2 regions of the Uliginosibacterium paludis genome follow, and region 2 is predicted to be linked to the other one. Evidence: predicted binding sites of a transcription regulator. Region 2 holds the regulator's gene; the other holds the start of a gene.
What was found. The regulator LexA, encoded in region 2, represses DNA repair genes until DNA is damaged. The targets are predictions, from matches to a motif close to ACTGTATNTANATACAGT.
Positions count from the first base shown of each region.

Region 1: a site for LexA is predicted at 3,201-3,218, ahead of recA (recombinase RecA). Genes of this name have one in related genera too.

Region 1 covers NZ_JBDIVF010000001.1:943,702-949,085, forward strand. The annotation lists gene ABDB87_RS04570 (RNA polymerase factor sigma-54) at 1-884, opposite strand, end outside; gene lptB (LPS export ABC transporter ATP-binding protein) at 915-1,637, opposite strand; gene recX (recombination regulator RecX) at 1,615-2,085, opposite strand; gene recA (recombinase RecA) at 2,089-3,108, opposite strand; gene ABDB87_RS04590 (efflux RND transporter periplasmic adaptor subunit) at 3,365-4,726, shown strand; gene ABDB87_RS04595 (efflux RND transporter permease subunit) at 4,723-5,384, shown strand, end outside.
Region 2 covers NZ_JBDIVF010000003.1:545,751-551,134, forward strand. The annotation lists gene flgK (flagellar hook-associated protein FlgK) at 1-1,099, shown strand, start outside; gene flgL (flagellar hook-associated protein FlgL) at 1,105-2,322, shown strand; gene ABDB87_RS11285 (hypothetical protein) at 2,334-2,771, shown strand; gene lexA (transcriptional repressor LexA) at 2,901-3,536, shown strand; gene ABDB87_RS11295 (hypothetical protein) at 3,579-3,797, shown strand; gene ABDB87_RS11300 (methyl-accepting chemotaxis protein) at 3,975-5,384, opposite strand, start outside.

The DNA of each region.
Region 1 (5,384 bases), on a different contig from region 2:
ACCTGCGCAAACTGGGCTCCAGGACGCGGATTCAGGCTGCAGATCAGATCCTGGGCGCTGCGCAGCGCATCATCACTGCAACCCAGCTTGCGCTTGAGGCGGGCGAAATCCCGCGCAGCCAGGAGTTCAAGATTGCCATCCGTAATCTGCAAGGCATGGCGACGGCTTTCGCTCTCGGGCAAGGCCTTGAGCTGCAGCGTCAGGCACTCCTGCAGGTTGCGCGCGCCAATCCCGGAAGGCTCGAGGTTCTGAACCTGCCGCAAGGCGATATTCAACTCATCGAGCTCAACCTCCCACTCGGCCGGAATCAGCGGCAGCAGCTCCTCGAGATCCTGCATGAGCAGACCATCCTCATCGAGCGCTTCGATGATGAACTGGACGAGTACGCGATCCCGGTCCGACAGCGGCATGAGCGCCACCTGTCCGAGCAGATGCTCGCGAAGCGATGTGGCCGCGGCCTGAAACTCCTGGAAATCGCTTTCGTCGTCGTCATTGTTGTTGCGCGACGAACCCTCGCTGCGCCACTCGGCGGCCTCGCCGATGTCGTCATCCGAAACGCTGTCATAGGCTTCGCCGATACTGTCTGGCATCTCGGTGACACCGGGCGTATCGGGAGCCTCGTCATCTCCGCCGGAAGACTGCCCGCGATCGCTGCTGAACTCCTCACCCGCCGTCGCGAGGCTGCCTTCGCTGCGATCCACGACAGGCGCGACTTCCCCTTCTTCCTCGCCCCCCTCGCGCTCGAGCATCGGGTTTTCAAGCAGGATGCGCTCGATCTCCTGATTCAGTTCCAGCGTGGAAAGCTGAAGCAGCTTGATGGACTGTTGCAGCTGCGGGGTCAGCGCAAGCTGCTGGGACATTCGGAGCTGAAGCGAAGGTTTCATGCGCCAGGCAAAAGAGGTGAAAGGGCGAAATCAGAGTCTGAAGTGCTCACCGAGATAGACCTGTCGGACCTGGTCGTTCTGGATGATGTGCTCAGGCGTCCCACCGGCCAGCACCTCGCCGGTATTGATGATATAGGCATGGTCACAAATGCCAAGCGTCTCGCGGACATTGTGATCAGTGATCAGCACGCCAATCCCGCGTGCCTTGAGATACCCGATGATTTTCTGGATGTCGATCACGGCGATCGGGTCGACACCGGCAAAAGGTTCGTCAAGCAGGATCAGGCGCGGTCGTGTGGCAAGCGCGCGGGCAATTTCGACGCGCCGTCGCTCACCACCGGAGAGCGACATGGCCGTAGCCTCGCGCAAGTGACCGATATTGAGTTCTTCGAGCAACTCGTCGAGTCGCTTGTCCATTTCGGCCTTGCCCAGCTTCTGCAGCTCCAGCACGGCCATGATGTTTTCGGAAACCGAGAGCTTGCGGAAAACGGAGTTCTCCTGCGGCAGATAGGACAGCCCCTGCTGCGCACGCTTGTGCATCGGCCAGTGCGTGAGCTCCGTGCCGTCAAGATGGATGCTGCCGCCGTCGGCTCGAACGAGGCCAACGATCATGTAGAAACAGGTCGTCTTGCCTGCACCATTGGGGCCCAGCAGACCCACCACCTCACCACTGCCCACCTGGAAAGAAACATCCTGCACGACCGTGCGGGACTTGTAGCGCTTCTTCAGGTTACTGACCCTCAGCAGACTCATCAAACGGCTCTTTCAACAATTTCCGGATTACATCGACCGCAAATCCTCTTGCTTGCATGAAACGCGCCTGGCGCGCCCACTCCTTGCGATCCTGCGGTATCTGACCAAACTTGCGGGCCCAGATGGCGCGTGCGCGATCCAGTTCGTCCGCGGGCAGTGTCTCGCCCATCGCATCCGCTGCCAGCTCTGAGGCGACACCGCGCTCTTCGAGCTCGCGCCGGATCCGCCCCGCGCCGAAGCGCCCGCCCCGGCTCCTGACAAAACTTTCGGCAAACCGCTGATCCGACTGGAAACCGCTCTCCTGCATGCGATCGAGCACGGCTTCCACATCATCGCCTTCCTGTGCTTTCGACGCCAGCTTCCGTCGCAATTCCTCACGCGAATGCTCGCGATTCGCAAGCATTCGCAAGGCCCTGGCGGCAAGCGAGCCAGACCCGGGCGGCTTCATCCCTTACTCCACGGATTCTGCCGTAGGAACGGCGGCCACGCCTACCGCCGCACGCACCTTGTTCTCGATCTCGACCGCCAGCGCCGGATTGGCACGCAGGAACTCGCGCGCATTGTCCTTGCCCTGGCCAATCTTTTCGCCGTTGTAGGCATACCACGCACCCGACTTGTCGACGATCTTCTGCTCCACGCCCATGTCGATGACTTCGCCCTCGCGCGAGATGCCTTCCCCGTAGAGGATATCGAAGTGCGCCTCCTTGAACGGCGGCGAAACCTTGTTTTTCACGACCTTGACCTTGGTCTCGGAACCGACGACTTCGTCACCCTTCTTGATCGTGCCGGTGCGGCGAATGTCGAGGCGGACCGACGCGTAGAACTTGAGCGCGTTGCCACCGGTGGTAGTTTCCGGATTGCCGAACATCACACCGATCTTCATGCGGATCTGGTTGATGAAGATGACCATGGTGTTGGTGCGCTTGATGTTGCCGGTGAGCTTGCGCAGCGCCTGGCTCATCAGGCGGGCTTGCAGGCCGGGCAACTGATCGCCCATTTCGCCTTCGATTTCGGCTTTGGGCGTAAGTGCGGCAACCGAGTCGATGACCACGATATCCACGCTGCCGGAGCGCACCAGCATATCGGCGATCTCAAGAGCCTGTTCGCCGGTATCGGGTTGCGAAATCAGCAGGTCCTCGACCCGGACGCCCAGCTTGGCGGCATATTGCACATCCAGCGCGTGCTCGGCATCGATGAAGGCAGCTGTGCCACCGAGCTTCTGCATCTCGGCAATGACCTGCAGGGTCAGCGTCGTCTTGCCCGAGGATTCCGGACCGTAGATTTCGACGACGCGGCCGCGCGGCAAGCCGCCAATCCCCAGCGCGATGTCCAGGCCGAGTGAACCGGTGGAGACGGCCTGGATGTTTTCCTCCAGCTTGCCATCGCCCAGCCGCATGATGGAACCCTTGCCGAACTGCTTCTCGATCTGGGAAAGCGCGGCGGCGAGCGCCTTGGCCTTGTTGTCGTCCATTGAACCGATCTCCTGAAGATGAATTTGATTATGGCACAGAGCTTGCGTGAGCGACCGGCCATCAAGCCCGGGCCGCGCAGTCTCGCCGGAAAGCTGTATGAATATACACCACGAAGGACTTGTGACAACAGCCGTGCGGAATGCAACGTCAAGGTGCGTTAAGAGCCTTGGCGTGACGCAGCCAGTTCAGCGAAGATCAACGCATCGCAGTGTCCTCACAACTCAGGCCCATGGCGGAAACGCCAGGATGAAAACGATGCCCCGCACCCCGCTTGTCCTGCTGCTTGTCCTTTCCGGATTGCTCGCGGCATGTCAGAAACATGATTCCGCTGCAGAAAAACAGCAAGACAGCAACGCCTCCGCTTCGTCCCGCGGGCAGAGTGATCGCGGCAACCGCATCCAGGTCGTCACCACGACCCGAAGCCGTGTCGAAACCGTTCCGCTGATGATCGAAGCCCAGGGCAATGTGCTGGCGCTGGATGAAGTGGACATCCGTCCGCAGAAGAACGGCATGATCACCGGGATCCATTTCCGGGAAGGTCAGGAGCTCAAGGCCGGGCAGCTGCTTTTCACGCTGGACGCGCGGGACGACGCCGCCAACGTCGGCAAGGCCGAAGCCGCCGTGGCCAGCGCGGACGCCGGCGTCGCGATCGCCCGACGGGATCTCGCCCGCTCTCAGGAACTCTTCGAGAAGCAGTACATCGCGCCGTCAGCGCTCGACACCTCGCGCAACCGTCTCGACACCGCGCTCGCAAACCTGGGCCAGGCCAAGGCGGCGCTCGAGCAGGCGCGTGTCAGCCAGTCCTACACACGCATCACCGCGCCCTTCGACGGCCGCGCCGGCGTGATCAACGTGCGCCCCGGCAGTCTGGTGACGTCGAACTCCACCGCGACATCGATGGTGAAGCTCACCCGCATGAATCCGATCGGCGTGAGCTTCTCCATCAGCGAACGCGACATGCCGCCGCTGCTCGAAGCCCTGCGCAAGGGCAGCGTGCGACTCTCCGCCCGTACCAATGCGCAGGCCACGCTGAAGGGCGAAGTGATTTTCGTCGACAGCAATGTGGACAAGGCTTCCGGCACGCTGCTGGTGAAAGGTCGCCTCGATAACCGCGAGCGCCTCGTCTGGCCCGGCCAGTTCGTGAATGTCTCGGTTGAAGCAGGGGAGCTGCGCGACGTGGTCGTACTGCCGGCCCAGGCCGTCGTGAACGGGCCAAACAACCGTTTTGTCTATTCGGTGGGCGACGACCAGACCGTCGAACCGAAGCCGGTTGAAGTCCTCCGCATTGCCAACCAGAAAGCCGTTGTCTCGGGGATTCCCGGCGGCCTGAAAATCGTCCAGGAAGGCACGCAGAACCTGCGGCCGGGCGCAAAGATCCAGGAGTCGGGCAACGGCAAACGCGAGGACGGTGGCCGCAGGAAGGATGGCGGGCCGCGCGGAGAAGCCTCGGCCCCGGCGGCCGCAGACAAGGCCGGCGCGGCCGGCGGTGTCGAGATTCCGGCGGGTTTCCAGCCGAGAGACCCGGAGCGCTGGGCCAACGCGAATGACGATCAGAAGCGGGAAATCATCGCGCGCTGGCGCGAGCGTCAGGCAGCCAAGGCATCGGGGGCGCAATGAGGCTCTCCGAACAGAGTATCCACCGACCGGTAGCCACCACGCTGCTGTGGCTGTCGGTCATGCTGGCCGGTCTGGCCGCGTGGTTTCAGCTGCCCATCGCGGCGCTGCCTTCTTTCAACCAGCCGATCATCCAGGTCAGCGCGAGCCTGCCGGGCGCCAACCCGGAAACCATGGCGTCCTCGGTGGCCACAGTGCTGGAGCGCCAGTTCTCGACGATCTCCGGCCTCAAGATGATGACGTCGAGCAGCCAGCTTGGCAGCACCTCGATCACGCTGGAATTCATTCCCTCGCGCGACATCGATGCCGCGTCGGTCGACGTGCAGGCCGCCATCATGCGGGCCAACCGTCAGCTGCCCAAAGACATGACCAATCCGCCGAGCTACCGCAAGGTCAATCCGGCAGATGACCCCATCCTGTTCATCACCCTCGACTCACCCTCGATCTCGCTCGACCAGCTCAACGACTACGCCGACAACCTGATCTCGCCCACGCTCTCCACGCTGGACGGCGTGGCCCAGGTGTCGATCAACGGCCAGAAGCGCTATGCCGTGCGCATCACCGTCGACCCCGCCCGGCTGGCGGCACGCGACCTCTCGATCGGCGAGCTGTCGACCGCACTCGCCGCGGCGAACTCCAACACGCCGATGGGCTCGTTCGA
Region 2 (5,384 bases):
GCTCAGCACCTCTGACTATGTGCTCAGTTACGACGGCACGAACTATTCGCTGGCCCGGACTTCCGACGGCGCCGTGCTCTATACCGGCAGCTCCATGCCGGGCAACTCCGTGACGCAGACCACGGGCACCTCGGGCGCGACGTTCAGCATCACGGCCACGGCGAACGCGACCGGCAATGCGGAGAACTATTCGCTCTCCTATGACGGCACGAATTACACCGTCAAATCGGCCGCCAGCGGCAAGACGCTCTACACCGGCAGCCTGCCGACCACGCTCGAAGGCATCAACATCAGCCTCGCGAGCGGCACGCCTGCCGCCGGTGATGTGTTTGCGCTCAGCCCGGCGGTCGAAGGCCTGCAGTTCTCGGGCAGCATGGCAGTCGGAGACCGGGTGCTCATCCAGCCTACCCGCAATGCCGCGCGTGACATCTCGGTTGCCATCAAGGATACGTCGCTGATTGCGGCCGGTTCCCCGGTCAGAAGCGTGGCGGCCAGCACCAACACCGGCACCGGAGCGGTATCGCAACCGATCGCGCTGAGCCTCAACGGCATTCAGGCCAGCGCAACGGCGCACCTCACCACGCCGGTCAAGCTGACTTTCGATGCCGCTACGAACCAGTTCAATGTTTCCGGCGCCACGCCGTCAACGATTGCATACAACCCTTCCAGCAATGCCGCCGGCACCACCATCAGCCTGACGGATCCGAACCTCAGCTTCCAGATTTCGGGGCGTCCGGCGGACGGTGACAGTTTCACCCTCGAGACCAATGTGGGGGGCACGAAGGACGGGCGCAATGCCAATGCGCTGTATGCCCTGGCGTCAGGCAAAAGCCTTCTCGGTGGAACGGCCACCCTGGGCTACGCCTATTCGCAGCTGGTCAGCAGCGTCGGTACGCAGACCAACTCGGCCAAGATCAACCAGGAGGCTCAGACCGCCTTGCTCGAGCAGGCCACCGCCGAGCAGCAGAACCTCTCCGGCGTGAATCTGGACGAAGAGGCGGCCAACCTGCTGCGTTACCAGCAGGCTTACCAGGCTTGCGCGCGCGCCATCGGCATTGCCGGCACGCTGTTTGACGACATCCTCTCCGTGATGAGGTAAGCAAGATGAGAATCAGCACATCACAGATCTACGCGGTCAACGTATCGACGATCAGTCGTCAGCAGGCAGACCAGCTGCATACCCAGCAACAGCTCTCGACCGGCAACCGGGTGGTCTCCCCGAGTGACGATCCGGTCGCCGCCGCCCGCGCGCTTGAAATCAGCCAGTCGATCAACCGGATCGGGCTGGAATCCTCCAACCAGGGCAAGGCGGGCGACAACCTGCGCAACCTCGACAGCCAGCTCGGCGCGATCGGCGACATTCTCCAGTACGTGCGCGAAAAGGCGGTTCAAGCCGGCAATGCCTCGCTTTCTGCCGAAGACAAGACCTACCTCGCGACCGATATCAAGCAGCAATTCGATGCCTTGCTGAACCTCGCCAACTCGCGCGACGAAACCGGCGAATACCTGTTCTCCGGTTACAAGGGCGACACGCAGCCTTTCACCGGAGACATCAACGATGTCAGCTACCAGGGAGACGAAGGCGTGCGCACACTGCAGGTCTCAAGCTCCCGCCTGATGCCGGTCAGCATCAGCGGCGCGGAACTCTTCATGAAGATCCCTTCCGAGAACGGCGCTTTCTCGACGCACGCTTCATCTGCGACGGCCGTCATCAGCGATGGCAGCGTGACCGGCCCGGTGAGCTATTCCGGCGGACAGTACGGCATCAAGTTCACCAGCGCGACCACTTACGGTGTATTCGATCTGGCTTCCGACCCGAACATGAGTGGCACCGCGATGGCGACCGGCACCTATACGGCGGGCCAGGCCATCGGCCTGCCCGATCCGGCGAATGCCGCGACGCGGGAGATCTCGGTGTCGATCTCCGGCACACCGGCGGTGGGCGACACCTTCAGCGCTACGCCGGGCAGCACGACGGACATGTTTAACACACTCCAGGAGTTCGTCGTCGGTCTGGAAAACGTGACCGACAGCGCCGGCTTCGGCACCCTGGTTTCCGACACCCTGAACCGGCTCGACGGTGCGCTGGAAAACGTCCTGCGCTTGCGCTCACAGACTGGCTCGCGCCTCGTCGAAGTCGATTCGCTCAAGTCGATCGGTGAAGACCTCAACATCCAGTACTCGGATCGGCTCGAACGGCTGGTGGGTGTCGACTACGTGTCAGCGATCTCCGACTTCCAGTTGCAGCAGACCTATCTGGAAGCCGCGCGGAATACCTTCGCCAAGGTCTCCGGCCTTTCCCTCTTCAACTTCATTTCCTAGGAAAAATGGCCATGCGGCGCATCGGAGGCTGTCTTCTTCTGGTGCTGGGGCTTGCTGCCTGCAGCAGCACCGGAGACATTCCACGCCAGACCTCCATCATTCCGAAGGGCAGCCTGCGGCTTTTCCCCGAATACGCGATCACCTTTGCCGATCTCGTGCAGGTCGGCCTGGTGGCCGGGGCCGTCTATCTGGTGACGGATCCGCTTTCGCCTGCCTGGCAGATCACGGAGACCCGGCTTGACGACGATCGCGTGATCTTCCAGCTCAAGAAGCAACACCTGTCGTTCGGCGGCGAGGGCGAGGCGCGGCTGATCATGACCCGGCGCGTCGACGCCCTCAGGCGAGAGCAGGGCAAGGAGGGCTACGTCATCGAGCGCTACGAGGAAGCGCTGGACAGCCGCATGCTGCTGCCATACCGCACCGCCTATGCCGAAGTCCGGCTCAGATAAGCCAGCCGGCCATCCGGCAGCAACGGGGCAGAAGCGCTGACCGGGCTTATTGGCCGTCCGTGATGTCAGGAATTGCTTGCGTAAATATACAGTACTGTATATAAATACACGCAAGGAGACCTGACCGCCATGAGCAACGAACTGACCCGCCGGCAGCACGACATTTTCAACTTCATCCGCGAGCGCATCGAGCAGCGCGGCATGCCGCCGACCCGCGCCGAAATCTCTTCGCATTTCGGCTTCGCGTCGCCCAATGCCGCGGAAAGTCATCTGCGCGCACTGGCACAAAAAGGGGTCATTCGCCTTGAGTCCGGCGCAGCCCGGGGTATCCGCCTTGTGCAGGAAGCCGCCGAGGCGATCGCCGAATCCCTCGGCTTGCCGCTGATCGGTCGCGTTGCGGCAGGCTCGCCGATCCTGGCCCAGGAACACATTCAGAAACATCTGCCGGTCGACCCCGCAATGTTTTCGCCGCGCGCCGACTACCTCCTTCAGGTGCGCGGACTCTCCATGATCAATGCCGGCATCCTGGAGGGCGACCTGCTGGCCGTGCATCGCTGCAATGACGCACGCAACGGTCAGATCGTCGTTGCCCGCGTCGACGACGAAGTCACCGTCAAGCGCCTGCAGCGCCGCAACGGAGGCATTGTCGAACTGATCGCCGAGAACCCCGATTTCGAACCCATCGTGGTCGACACCAACAGCCAGCCGCTCGCGATCGAAGGCCTGGCAGTGGGGCTGATCCGCGATGGTTTCGGCCGCCTCTGATTCCCCCGTCCTGCATCACCGAGCAACACAAGGAGCCGCATCATGAAGTCGTTCAGCAGCGCGTCCCACACCACCATCGTCCGTAGCCCCTTGCTCGCTCATGCTGCGCAAGCGCCGCGAAGCGAAGCCGCTTCGCTGGCCTCACGGCTCAACATCCGTCCGCATGCCATTCTCGACATCGTCCGCCGTCGCGGCAGGAGCTGGGGCCTGTCGGCTCAATACGAAGAGAGCCGCTTGCGCTTTACGAACCTTGCAGGCTGAGCTGCACGGGCGCCATGTCATCAGACAAAGCCCGGCAAATGCCGGGCTTTGTTTTTTCCGCTCGCCGTGCTTTCAGTCAGGACAGCCCGAATCCGATCGAGGCTTTACCCAGCAGGCATCCGGGTGAAGCAAAGGAGCGGAGCTGGTGCGCAGCCAGGCCGTTGCTTGGTCCGTCCTTCAGATGGTGAAGCCACCCACGGCAGACTTCAGCTGTGCGGAGAGTGTTCCGACCTGGCCGGCCGTGCCCACCACACGCTTCATCGTCGTATCGGACTCTTCCGCGATGCGGCTGATGTCTTCTATCTGCTGGGCAACCGAGGTACTGGCGGAGTTCTGTTCCTCAATCGAGCTGACGATCTCGCTGACCGCGCTGGACAATTCCTCGGAGCTCTTTGCGATATCCTGAATGGCGCCTTCTGCCTGGCGGGCACAGTCAAGAACCTGCTGGACCAGATCGACGCCGCCACGCATGCGCTCCACGCTCGCCCGTACGCCGTGCTGCACCACGCCGATGGTCTCGCCGATTTCCACGGTCGAGCGGGTGGTGCGTTCGGCAAGCTTGCGAACCTCGTCGGCCACCACCGCAAAGCCACGCCCCTGATCACCCGCGCGGGCGGCTTCAATCGCAGCATTGAGCGCCAGCAGATTGGTCTGGTCGGCGATTTCCTTGATGACGCCGATCACCGCGCCGATCTTCTCGGATTCTTCGCCAAGGGATTCGACCGTGCGCGACGCATTGACCACGGTGTCACTGACTACGCCCATTCCCGCAATGAGTTCAACGATCACCTCACGGCCACGTGTGGACAACTGCTCGCTGCGCGAAGACACCTCGCGCACATCGCCCGAAAAACGCGCAATGTGATTGATGCTTACGGTCATTTCCTCTGTAGCGGCGGCAATGGCCGCGATCGCGTCATTCTCGCGGGCGGTGCGATGTGCCATGTCGTCCGATTCCTCGCTCATGCTGGAAGACGAGGTCTGAAGGTGATGTGCGCCGTCGACCACCTGCCGCACGATGCCTTGCAGGTTTTCGACGAAGCGGTTGAAGAGCATTGCGACTTCGCCGATTTCATCCTCGCGTGACACATGAAGGCGCCGGGTCAGGTCCGCGCGCCCGGTGGCGATTTCGTGCAATGCATCGCGTACCCGCCGCAAGGGCCGCAATACGACGGACCGCAGCATCGTGATCAGTACCAGGATGATGACCGCATTGAGCACCACGACTTCAACCAGCGAGGTGACGATCGCGTTGGCCTGGGCTTTTTCGGCGCGGGCACGCGAAATGTAGATGTCGACCGTTCCAGCCGGCTTGCCGGAGTAAGTCAGTTCCGCACTGTATTTTTCTCCGACAGGCTTGGCGGATTCCTTCAGCGGAACGGCTTTGCCTCCGTCATTGCTGCGCGCAACGAGGATCTTGTCTCCGTTGCGCACCACAATGGCCGACACGTCGGCAGCGATCACTTCCGAGTCGAGCAGGGCACCGGCGATTTCGTAGTCCATGTTCCACAGCAGCGTGGGCAGCCCTGCCTGCATCCGCACCTGCATGGCATTGGCCAGATCTGCCAGCTGAGCGTCTCCCTGCCG